Regions from separate parts of the Rothia nasimurium genome, predicted to be linked through region 3. Evidence: predicted binding sites of a transcription regulator. Region 3 holds the regulator's gene; each other region holds the start of a gene.

Region 1 (4,130 bases), on a different contig from region 3:
TTGCGTAGAGAACAAGATCGACAATGGTAACCATATGCCTCACACCTTTCAGTTTCGCCTTTGATACTGATGAGTAAAAGTAAGAGAAGACCTCTTTAGTGATTTAAAGCATACCCATAGATAGATGTGAAGTGCAATACTATTATCTAAAATTTTTAGTCATATTTTCAGAGGGGTATAAAAAAGCTCCGCCGCTCCTTGCCAGGGGCAAGAAACGGCGGAGCTTACAGCACATGAGAAACCGGACGTGAACCGGTGCTCTCAGGCGGGCGTGATTACATCATGCCGCCCATGCCACCCATGTCGGGGGCAGCAGCTGCTGCTGCGGGTTCGGGCTTGTCGGCAACGACGGCCTCGGTGGTCAGGAAGAGACCGGCGATGGAGGCAGCGTTCTGCAGGGCAGAGCGGGTTACCTTCACGGGGTCGTTGATGCCTGCTGCCATGAGGTCTTCGTACTCACCGGTTGCAGCGTTCAGGCCGGTACCTGCGGGCAGGTTACGGACCTTGTCGACAACGACGCCGGGCTCCAGGCCTGCGTTGAAGGCGATCTGCTTGAGGGGAGCATCGATAGCGACGCGGACGATGTTGGCGCCGGTTGCTTCGTCGCCGGAAAGTTCCAGCTTCTCGAAGGCCTTAACGCCGGCCTGAATCAGGGCTACGCCGCCGCCGGGGACGATGCCCTCTTCAACGGCTGCCTTAGCGTTGCGGACGGCGTCCTCGATGCGGTGCTTGCGTTCCTTGAGTTCGACCTCGGTGGCGGCACCGGCCTTGAGAACTGCAACGCCGCCAGCCAGCTTGGCCAGGCGCTCCTGCAGCTTCTCGCGGTCGTAGTCGGAGTCGGAGTTAGCGATTTCGCCACGGATCTGGGCTACGCGACCCTCGATAGCGTCGGCATCGCCGGCGCCCTCAATGATGGTGGTCTCGTCCTTGGTAACAACAACCTTGCGGGCCTGGCCCAGCAGGTCGATGGTTGCGGTGTCGAGGGAGAGGCCGACCTCTTCGGTGATGACCTGGCCGCCGGTGAGAATAGCGATGTCAGCCAGCTGGGCCTTTCGGCGGTCGCCGAAGCCGGGAGCCTTAACAGCTACAGACTTGATGGAACCACGCATCTTGTTGAGGACCAGCAGGGCCAGGGCTTCGCCCTCGACGTCCTCAGCGACGATCAGCAGGGGCTTGCCGGACTGCATGACCTTTTCGAGGACGGGGACGAGGTCCTTGACGTTAGAAATCTTGGAGCTAACGATCAGGATGTAGGGGTCTTCAAGAACAGCTTCCTGGCGGTCTGCGTCGGTGACGAAGTAGCCGGAGAGGAAGCCCTTGTCGAAGCGCATACCCTCGGTCAGTTCCAGGGTCAGGCCGAAGGTGTTGGACTCTTCGACGGTGATGACGCCTTCCTTGCCGACCTTTTCCATGGCCTGGGCAATGAGCTTACCGATTTCGGGGTCGCCGGCTGAGATAGATGCGGTTGCAGCGATCTCTTCTTCGGTTTCAACTTCCTTAGCTGACTCCAGCAGTTCGGCGGTGACGGCTTCTACAGCCTTTTCGATGCCGCGCTTGAGGGAGAGGGGGTCGGCACCAGCGGCGACGTTGCGCAGGCCTTCGCGGACGAGAGCCTGAGCCAGGACGGTTGCAGTGGTGGTACCGTCACCGGCGATATCGTCGGTCTTCTTGGCGACTTCCTTGACCAGCTCTGCGCCGATCTTTTCGTAGGGGTCTTCGAGTTCGATTTCCTTGGCGATGGAAACACCGTCGTTGGTGATGGTGGGTGCGCCCCAGGCCTTCTCCAGTACAACGTTGCGACCGCGGGGGCCGAGGGTTACCTTCACTGCGTCTGCCAGGGTGTTTAGACCCTTTTCAAGACCGCGGCGTGCCTCTTCATCAAAAGCAATCAGCTTTGCCATATGGCTTTCGCTCCTTCTGGAACATTCGGGGTGAGCGCGATTCTTCGGTGCCCGCGACGGACGGCGCAGCCCGGCTTGTACTGCCATGGGGCAGGTGGGTGCGCCTCACCAGAGCATCGCTTCAGGTGTCTTACTCAAGAGCGGTTCGGCGGCTAAACCTAGCACATGATTTAGCAGTCGAAGCCTCTGAGTGCTAATACCAATCTTGGCACTTGAGCCCTAGGGGCGCAAACCTATTGCTCTTTCAGTTCCCCCTTAATCGCCCACAGCGCACAAGCCCTACCTGGCAGACGGCGGGGCGGGCGTCCACTGGCCGCTAGCTCCTACCGCTAACCTAGCTGGTAGGTGCCGGTGACAGGGTCATAGATATAGCTGCCGGCTGGGTCCAGGTAGAAGGTGCCGGTGGCAGGGTCGTAGCTGTAGCGCTCAACGTCGGCGGGTGTAGCAGAGCTAGTAGCCCCTGCTGTGCCCCCTACCTCAGTGCTACCGCTGGCGGCCTCTTCGTCCGTGGCTGAGGGCGATGACGCAGTCCCGGGAAGGCTGGCAGGGTCAAAGTCAGCTCCGAGCACCACATAGATAAGGCCGGTTTCTGCCTCATAGTCCTGGGCGATGGTAGGCAACCCCAGAGTATCAGCTACCTCGTTGGCTTCTGAGGACGCCCCGGTAGCGAAGTAGACCATAGATTCAGTAGCATAGGCCCCCGCCCAGTTAGCGGTAGCGCTTACGGTGTAGCCGGCTTCTTCCAGGGCGGCGCTTGCCTGGGCGGCTGCACCTGACGGGGCGCTGGAGTTATAGACCTCAACCGTCACACTAGAGGGGTTGGTGGTGGGAGTAGGCTCAGCACTGGAGCTTGCCGAAGCGGTGGCCGTAGCGCTACTTGCATCAGCAGCTTCAGGAGCATCGGTACGCGGAGAAATCACGTACATAGTGCCACCCACAATCAGGGCCAGGATGCCGCTGATAATGATGGCCATTAGACCGGCGCGGGAGGTCGCAGTATCGACTACGGCACCGCGATAGGCGCCGCGGCGGGCCTTGTTCTCGTCGATATCGTCGAACTCATCGCGGGGGTAGCTGTTCACAGACGTCCTCATTATCGTGCGCGGTGGCGGGTTTTTAGTTACTAGGGTACACGCTAGGTAGTGGTGAAGCGGGCTCACGCTCGTTGCCGCCCCTCTCGCCGGTTCGCTAGCTGGCTCTCAAGCTCGTCAGCTAGACTGCGGGCTAGGTTAGGGCGTCGCGTTTGAGTCGCAGGCGCCGGGTAAGGGCAGGCTCGGCGGCGATAGCCTTGGGGTTATCGATCAGCGTGTTGAGTTGCTGGTAGTAGGCCACCGGGGTGAGCCCGAGGGTGCTGCTGATAGCCGGCTCCTTACTGCCCTGGTATTTGAACCGTTTCTTTTCAAGGGCAAGGATGCTGAGCTCCAGCTCTGTGAGGCTCTCTGGAGACTGGGGGCTTTGACTGCTCATATGACCTCTTTCGGTGGTCTAGTCTTAGTAGGGAGAATACCGCACCGACACCCAAGGAGTACCGTGCCTGCCCGCCCCCTGCATGAGATTATGGCCCCTGACTGGGCTCAAGCCCTAGCCCCGGTGGAGCCTCAGATTCGCGCTATGGGAAATTTCCTGCGAGCAGAACATGAGGCTGGGCGGGCAACGCTCCCCCCGGGTGCTGACATTTTCAGGGCTTTCACCTACCCTATGAGCGAGGTGAAAGTCCTGGTCATTGGCCAGGACCCCTACCCCACTCCCGGGCATGCCATGGGCTTGAGCTTCTCGGTGCGCCCCGATGTGCGTCCGCTTCCTCGCTCCCTCCAAAATATCTACAAGGAGCTCCAGGCTGATACCGGCCTTGTTCCACCTGCCCACGGAGACCTCACCGCCTGGAGCGCCCAGGGGGTCATGCTCATGAACCGGGTGCTATCGGTCGGCGCGGGCCAAGCTGGCTCCCACCGTAACCTGGGGTGGGAGCAGGTCACGACTGCCGCTATCGAAGCGCTGGCGCAGAGGGGCAAGCCCCTGGTGGGGTTACTCTGGGGTGCGGACGCCCGCAAGTGCAGGCCCCTGCTTGGCGGCTATCCCTGTGTTGAGTCGCCTCACCCGTCACCGCTGTCAGCATCACGTGGCTTCTTTGGTTCCCGTCCCTTTAGCCAAGTCAATGGGCTTCTGGTAGAGCAAGGGGCGCAACCTGTGGACTGGGCATTACCCCACTAAAGATATAGCTAAAAGAGC
Region 2 (4,130 bases), on a different contig from region 3:
ACCACGTAGCCGTCCTCACCGGCATTCTCCGCGATCCAGCGCAGGGGCTGGACCAGGGCGCGGCGGACGATGTCTACACCCACCTGGGCATCGCGGGATTCGAGCTCAACGCCGTCCAGGGCTGCCAGAGCGTGAACCAGGGCGGTACCGCCACCTGCGACAATGCCCTCTTCGAGTGCTGCGCGGGTGGAGGACACGGCGTCCTCGATGCGGTGCTTGCGTTCCTTGGCCTCAACCTCGGTAGCAGCACCCACCTTGATGACGCCCACGCCACCGGCCAGTTTGGCCAGGCGTTCCTTGAGCTTTTCGCGGTCCCACTCGGAGTCCACGCGCTCAATTTCGGCGCGGAGCTGGTCAACGCGCTCAGCAACAGCCTCAGAAGATCCGCCGCCATCAACGATGGTGGTGTTGTTCTTGGTGACGGTCACGCGACGGGCTGAACCGAGCTGATCCAGGGTGACGGCGCCCAGGGAAATACCCAGTTCACCGGTAATAACGGTGCCGCCGGTCAGGATAGCCAGGTCCTGGAAAATTGCCTTACGGCGGTCACCAAAACCGGGTGCCTTCAGGGCAACAACATCGAGGTTGCCGCGCAGCTTGTTAACAACCAGGGTCGACAGGGCCTCGCCGTCAACATCCTCAGCGATGATGGTGATGGGCTTCTTCGCCTGAACAACCTTTTCAAGCACGGGCATAATCTCAGCCACGGTTGAAATCTTGCCCTGGTAGAGCAGAATGGCGGTGTTCTCGAGAACAGCCTCAGCACGCTCAGGGTCGGTGACGAAGGAGGGTGAGAGGTAGCCCTTATCGAACTGCATGCCCTCGGTTACTTCGAGCTCAATCTCGGTGGTGGAGCCGTCCTCGATAGTGATAACGCCGTCCTGGCCTACCTTACTGAAGGCCTCAGAGAGCAGCTCACCAATCTGAGGTGACTGGGCAGAAATAGCTGCCACGTGAGCAACCTCTTCGCCGGTTACCTCGCGGGCGTTAGCCAGCAGGCGCTCCGACACGAGCTTGGTAGCGGTCTCGATGCCGCGCTTGACCTCACCGGGGGCAGCGCCCGAGGTGACATTACGCAGGCCCTCAGAAACCAGAGCCTGAGCCAGGACGGTTGCGGTGGTGGTACCGTCGCCAGCAACATCGTTGGTCTTGGTAGCTACTTCCTTAGCAAGCTGGGCACCCAGGTTTTCGTAGGGGTTTTCCAGTTCAATCTCGCGGGCGATAGATACACCGTCGTTGGTAATGATGGGTGCGCCCCACTGCTTATCAAGCACCACGTTACGGCCGCGGGGGCCCAGGGTCACCTTGACAGCGTTAGCAAGCTTATCGACGCCTGCCTGCAGGTGCTTACGCGCATCATCATTGAATTCAAGCTGTTTTGCCATGAATCCTTACTTCTTTCTCGTGTTTCGTGTTGTATTCGGTAGAAACAGCGAAAACTTAGGAAACGACAGCCAGTACGTCGCGGGCTGACAGAATCAGGTACTCAGCACCACCGTACTTAACCTCGGTACCACCGTACTTAGAGAAGATAACGACATCGCCTTCAGCTACGTCAACGGGGATACGGTTGCCCTTGTCGTCGATGCGGCCGGGGCCAACAGCAATAACCTTAGCCTCCTGGGGCTTTTCCTTAGCGGTATCGGGGATGACCAGACCTGATGCGGTGGTCTGCTCTGCTTCAACGATCTGAACGACAATGCGGTCTTCGAGGGGCTTGATAGCCATGATGAGGTACTCCTTCAAGTGAGGTCTCAGCGTAAAACTTATGGGGGTGACCGTGGGGGGGCTAAGGCGGCTATACCAGGTATCGTCGCGGTGCTACCGGCTGCCGATTTAGCACTGTCAGCGGTCAAGTGCTAACTAAAACTTTATTCCCCTCACCCCCTACGGGCAAGATAAGGCGCCGGTTTCGCAGACAGCGCACCGCCAGCATCACCACTGATGTGCAATAAAATACAGGTTGAAAGCCCCAAACCCGGCAGAAAGGCAAAACATGCTCAAACTCATCTTCTGGCCGGTACTCGTCCCCTCCTTCCTCTTCGCAGCCGGCTTCGGGGCCGTCGTTCCCGTCCAAATCATTGCAGCTATCAGGCTAGGAGCCTCACCCGAACTCGCCTCCCTGCTGATAGCCGCCGCGGGCGTCCTCGCCCTCATCTGCACCGTCCCGGTAGGGGCAGGCATCGACCGTGTAGGCGACAAACGAGCCATGACCTGGGCAACCCTCAGCGCCTCTGGAGCCCTCACCCTTTCAGCGCTCTCCCTCGCCATACCCCTGGCAGGGGCTCTATGGCTCTACTTTTTCGCCCACGTCGCCCGCGTGCCAGCCACCGTCGCCTGGGGGCTCGCCCGACAAGCCGTACTAGCAGAAACTGTCGCTGCCCAAGACCGCGGCAAAGCCATGACTGCCCTCGGCGGCGCCCAACGAGCAGGCGCCCTCGCCGGGCCCCTCGCCTCAGCTCTCCTCCTTCTCTGGCTCCCCCTCTGGACAGTCTTCCTCTTCGCCCTCGCCCTCGTCGTCGCAGCCACCCTCTGCCTACGCATCCGCAAACTCAACCAACGTTTCGACACCGCCACCAGCACAGCCCGCTCAAACCGCACCGAAGAAGACCTCGCCCTAGCCGTCCGCTGGCCCGCCGTCTGGGTCGCAGGCCTCGGCATCATCACCCTCGCCATGAGCCGAGTAACCCAACCCATCGTCGCCGCCCTCTGGGGCCTGCACCTAGGGTGGAGCGACTCCCAGATCGCCCTAGCCATCGCCCTGGGATCAGCCCTCGAAATGGTCCTCATGGTCCCCGGAGGCTACCTCAAAGACCGAGTAGGACGCTCCGCCGTCCTCGCCCTCTGCCTCAGCATCTTCGGCGCCGGCTTCATCCTCGTGCCCCTACTGCCCACCAGCGCCGGCTTCATCGCGGGTCTTGCCCTCATGGCCATCGGCAACGGCTTCGGCGCCGGCATCAACATGACTATCGGCGCCGACCTCTCCCCCAACGTCGGGCGCGCCAAATTCCTCTCCATCTGGTCCATGTTCTCCCAGGTCGCCATCGTCGCAGGGCCCCTGGCAGTCTCTGGCATCATGCTGATCTCTTCACTCCCGGTGGCCTTTACCGTCATCGGCTCTAGCGCCCTGGGCGGAGCTATCTGGGCGCTCGCGACCCAGCCCATTACAAAGCTACCTACGGGGAAAAAAGCAGATAAGGGGCATGGCGAAGCGCCACGCCCGCGACCCTCTTGATCCTCGCGCTGGGGCGCTCGGACCAATTCACGCCAGCCCCGAGCCAGCGGGCGTATGGCGCTCCCCCCTGCCCCTCCGGTCCGCCCGATTCACGCCAGCCCCAGCCAGTCGGCTTTCAGCGGGTCTTCCCCCGTCCCTCCTCTTTCTGAACCAGCGGGTCTTCCCCACCCAAACCTTTAAACTGGACACATGACCTTTTTCCCCCGCGCCGGTGCCCACCCTTTCTCAGCCGACCAGCTAGCAACCCTTGACCAGCTCGTCCCCTACAACCCCGCTGACTCCCTGCAGGCGGTCTCCAAGCTCCGGGCTCAGGGCATCAGCGCCGAGGACTCATCAGCCCTGCTGACCCAGGCCCGTCTTCGCACGCTGGGGGTTACCAAGTTCGGGGAAGAAGCCTCGCACATGCTTTTCACCGAGGCCGGCTATGAGCAGGCAACCCGCGCCGCCGTCGCCAACCACCACGCCGCCCGCTTCGTCGAGGCCGGGCTTACCTCAGTTGCTGATTTAGGCTGCGGCCTGGGGGCAGACTCCCTCGCCTTTGCCCGCGCAGGGTTAGCGGTGACGTCCGTTGAGCTTGACCCCGCTACAGCAGCCCTCACCGCCCACAATCTCTCCCCCTACCCGTCCGCCCAGGTACTCGTGGGCAATGTGGAAGACATTGAGCTCGAAAAACTCACCACCGTAACCGGCGAGCGCGTCGCCGCCCTCTGGCTAGACCCAGCCCGCCGGGAGGTTGAAGGCGGCGCAACCACCTCCCGCCTTTTTGACCCCGAAGCCTTCTCCCCGCCTTTTTCCTTCCTGCAGAAACTGGCGGCAACCGGAATTCCTATGGGGGTCAAGCTAGGCCCGGGCCTGCCCCATGAGGCTATACCGAGCGGGGTGGAGGCCGAGTGGG
Region 3 (4,130 bases):
GAGGGCGGTGGGGGTGCGCACCTCAATCTGTACACGGATGTCGCCGCGGCCGCCGCCGCGCAGGTGGGTGACGCCCAGGTCCTTGAGGGTGACCACGTCACCTGACTGGGTTCCGGTGGGAATCTGTACCTGCTGGGGGCCGTCGAAGGTATCGAGGGTAATGGTGGTGCCCAGGGCCGCTGCGGTCATGGGCACACCTACGGTGGCTACCAGGTCATCGCCGTCCCGGCTGAAGGTGGGGTCGGGGTTGACGCGCAGCTCAACGTAGAGGTCGCCGTTGGGGCCGCCTGCGGTACCGGCTTCACCCTGGCCTGCCAGGCGGATGCGGGCGCCGTTGGTGACGCCGGCGGGAATTTTGATGGTGAGGGGCTTGCGTTCCCGCACGCGACCTTCGCCGTAGCATTCGGCGCAGGGGTGCTTGATAACGGTGCCGAACCCGCGGCAGGTGGGGCATTCAACGGGCTGCACGACGGTGCCCAGAATCGACTGGACCTGGCGCTGCATGTAGCCCTGGCCGTGGCAGGTATCGCAGGTTTCGGGGTGGGTGCCCTCAGCGGTTCCTTCACCCTTGCAGAGGTCACAGGTGACGGCGGTATCAACGGTGATGGGCTTGTTGGTGCCAAAGACGGCATCTTTGAGGTCGATCTTGACGTTGATGAGGGCATCCTGGCCCTGGCGGACGCGGCTCTGGGGGCCGCGCGGGGTAGAGTTGAAGAAGGTGTCGAAGATGTCTTGGAAGCCGCCAAAGCCCCCGCCGAAGCCGCCTGCTCCTGCACCGAAGCCACCGGCGGTGCCGTTTTCGTTGCCGGTCTGGTCGTAGATGCGACGCTTTTCGGGGTCAGAGAGCACATCGTGGGCGAGGGAGACGCGCTTGAACTCCTCGGCAGCTTCTTCTGAAGGGTTGATGTCGGGGTGCAACTGGCGGGCCTTCTTGCGGTAGGCCTTCTTGATTTCTTCGGGGCTGGCATCGCGTGAGACGCCGAGGGTTTCGTAGTGACTGCTCACTGGTTCTCTCTTTCGATGGGCTGGTTTAAAGGGGGGTAGGCGCAGGGCTAGGCCTGGCTCAAAATCTTGGATAGGTACCGGGCTACGGCGTTGACCTTGGAGACGGTGCTGGTGTAGTCCATGCGGGTGGGCCCAACGACTCCCACGTGGGCAGCTCCCCCGGGCCCGTAGCTACTGGCTACGACCGAGGTTTCGGCCAGGGATTCGCTGCGGTTCTCAGAGCCGATACTCACGGCAAATCCGCGTTCATCGTGGTCTAGGTCGGTGAGTAACTTGAGCAGCACAACCTGCTCTTCTAGGGCATCGAGCACCGGGGCGATGCTGCCTCTAAAATCTACGGTCGAGGCGGCAAGGTAGGAGGTGCCCGCAATCAGCACCTGAGAAGAGGCACCCTGGGCTGCGAGTAGGTGCAGGGCCTCGGTGAGGGGGCTGAGCAGGTTATTGCCGGGGGCGGACGCCGGTGCTGCGGCTATGCTGTCGAGCGTACGGTTGGCGTAGAGGTCAAGGAGCTGCTGGCGGGCCACTGCAAGCTCTTCGGGGCTGTGGGCAAGGGTGAGGGTGCGCTGGTTAACCTGGCCGGAGTCGGTAATAAGAATCAGCAGCACCGTGGTGCTGGAGAGGGAGACCAGCTCGATATGGCGCACGCTGGTAGCCGGGCCGGTGGGGTACTGCACCATAGCTACCTGGTGGGTGAGCGATGAGAGCAGACGCACGCTGGTCTTCATCATCTCATCAACGCTTTCGGCGCTATCGAGCAGGGTGTGAATTGCCCGTTTTTCAGCGTCAGAGAGGGGCTGTAGGGACGATATCTGGTCAACGAAAAGTCGGTAGCCCCGGTCGGTGGGCACTCGCCCGGCACTGGCATGAGGAGCCTGGATCAGGCCCTGCTCTTCGAGGGCCGCCATGTCGTTGCGCACGGTGGCGCTTGAGACCCCCAGCTGGTGCCGCTCGAGCAGGGTTTTAGACCCTACGGGCTCACGGGTGTGCACGTATTCTTCGACGATGGCTTGCAGAACTTGCAAGCGTCTCGGGTGGTTCACGGCACCTCCTGGGCTCATAGGTCTTCGCCTGGTGGGCGAAGAGGTCTGCGGGGCTAGATTAGCACTTGATGACCTTGAGTGCTAAGTTACCCGTTAACTCTAATACCACTGAACTAGAATCAGAACTCGGTACGCTGATGGCTAATGCACTGGATGAGAGAGTGAGAGACACACCGATGGACTACCGCGATACCTGGGGTCAGGCTGACCTCACCTCCCACCGTCCTACCCTGCCCAAGGTACCTCTTGTCCCCGGCATGGTGCTAGAGGACGCCGCCACCGGCTTTGTGGGGGCGGCAGTGACCCTGCGGGCTACGGCGTCCGGCCCCCAGGTGGGCCTCGAAGACCGGCGGGGCCGTATCAAGTTCTTCCCCCTGGGCCCGGGGTTTTTGCTTGAGGGCCGCAGCATTGATCTGACCAAGCCTCAGCAGAAGCCTAAGACCGCTACACGGCAGGTTTCTCAGTCGGGGTCGGTTGCGGTGGAGAACGCTCCGGCACGGACGGCCAGGGCCAGCCGTATCTGGGTGGAGGGCGTGCACGATGCTGAGCTTATTGAGAAGGTCTGGGGCCACGACCTACGGGTTGAGGGTATCGTGGTGGAACCCCTGCACGGGGTTGACGATCTCGCCGCAGCGGTTACAGGTTTTGGCCCGGCCTCCCACCGCAAACTCGGAATTCTGGTAGACCACCTGGTGGCAGGGAGTAAGGAAGAGCGCATCGCGCAAGAGGCTATGGCTGTGGCAGGTGCCCGCGATAACGTGCTGATTGTGGGCCACCCCTTTGTGGATATTTGGCAGGCCGTCAAGCCCCAGGTATTGGGCTTACAGGCCTGGCCCGAGGTTCCCCGCGGGGAAGACTGGAAGACAGGCATACTGCGGCGTTTCGGGCGGGCGGCGGATACCCCCGAGGACGTCCGCGCCGGCTGGGATTCCATTCTCAAGAGGGTCAATTCCTACACCGACCTTGAACCAAGTCTCTTAGGGCCGGTAGAACACCTCATTGACTTCGTCACCCTTGACGGGCCCGCAGGCTAGAGCGGGTACAGGCGGTGTGACAAATATCGTCCTGCTCCCCCATAAATTCGTAGGCTTCACATATACCGCCCTCCCCCGGCTTTGACTAAAATTGTGACTGGTGGGCTTAAAAGCCTGCGCATCACTCATTCGCCCTTCAACCTCAAAGAGAAGAATTCTTGAAGACCGCATCAGCACCTTCCTCGACCACCTACAAGGGGTCACCTGCAACCGCTGCACACCTGTCTGTTAGCGCAGACCGTAATATCGCAACCGCTGCACACTTTGGGGGCGTGCTAGGTTGTATTCCCGCGGCCGTCATCTACTACCTCTACCGAGGCCGCGGCCCCTTCACCGAGCAGGAATCCCGTGAAGCTCTCGACTTCACCCTGCTGCCCACCCTGGTTCTGGCCGTCTCTATTATGCTCAGCAACATTCCGGCTATCGGCTGGCTCTTTGGCCTGATTGCTGCCCTGGCCTGGACCTACCTGGCTATCTCAGCTCTGATCGCCGGTGTAAAGGTAACCCGCGGCAACCCCTACCAGTACAAGGGTAATACCCGTCTTTTCAGCAAGCTCACTCGTCGCGGTAAGTAGGCACCCGGGCTGCTAGAACATGAAGGGGGCGGTCTGACTCAGCTGAGTCAGACCGCCCCCTTTCGTTTCCCCTGGTGGGGAAAAGCAGTTAGCTGTCAATATCGGGGAGGAGCTCCCTGGTCACCGCGTCGCCCAGTAGGCGCCCCTGGAGGGTGAGCTGCACGCGTCCGCCCGCTCTTGCCTCGGGGTCAACCAAGCCCTGCCCCTCAAGCCAGTTCAGGGACGCCTCGATTCGGGCAGCATCGCCACCCTCCAGCAGGCGGGAAATGTCTAGGCCGTCAATGACCCTGACCTGTAGCATGATGTCCTCAAACCTACGGGTCTGCTCCCCCAAAACCTCGCGGGCAGCAGCCGGGCTTTGACCAGTCCGGACTCGGTTGGCATAGGGTACCGGGTGTTTGAGGTTCCACCAGCGGGTGCCGTTTACATGCGAGTGGGCGCCGGGGCCAATTCCCCACCAGTCCTGGTTGCGCCAG

What was found. Region 3 encodes HrcA, which represses chaperone genes, less so after heat shock. Its sites were predicted from a motif close to TTNGCACTCGNNNNNNNCGAGTGCNAA; they were not measured.
Region 1: groL (chaperonin GroEL) is a predicted target of HrcA. The motif match lies at 2,072-2,098, and genes of this name have one in related genera.
Region 2: groES (co-chaperone GroES) is a predicted target of HrcA. The motif match lies at 1,837-1,863, and genes of this name have one in related genera.

Annotation. Positions count from the first base shown of each region.
Region 1 covers NZ_JBHSTW010000008.1:27,955-32,084, forward strand. The annotation lists gene ACFP6B_RS03110 (hypothetical protein) at 1-34, opposite strand, end outside; gene groL (chaperonin GroEL) at 276-1,901, opposite strand; gene ACFP6B_RS03120 (LytR C-terminal domain-containing protein) at 2,231-2,983, opposite strand; gene ACFP6B_RS03125 (DUF3263 domain-containing protein) at 3,126-3,368, opposite strand; gene ACFP6B_RS03130 (uracil-DNA glycosylase) at 3,432-4,112, shown strand.
Region 2 covers NZ_JBHSTW010000024.1:17,820-21,949, reverse strand. The annotation lists gene groL (chaperonin GroEL) at 1-1,385, opposite strand, end outside; gene groES (co-chaperone GroES) at 1,441-1,728, opposite strand; gene ACFP6B_RS09950 (MFS transporter) at 1,997-3,235, shown strand; gene ACFP6B_RS09945 (class I SAM-dependent methyltransferase) at 3,425-4,130, shown strand, end outside.
Region 3 covers NZ_JBHSTW010000018.1:436,360-440,489, reverse strand. The annotation lists gene dnaJ (molecular chaperone DnaJ) at 1-1,005, opposite strand, end outside; gene hrcA (heat-inducible transcriptional repressor HrcA) at 1,053-2,045, opposite strand; gene ACFP6B_RS09025 (DUF3097 family protein) at 2,222-3,079, shown strand; gene ACFP6B_RS09020 (DUF4870 domain-containing protein) at 3,238-3,654, shown strand; gene hemW (radical SAM family heme chaperone HemW) at 3,743-4,130, opposite strand, start outside.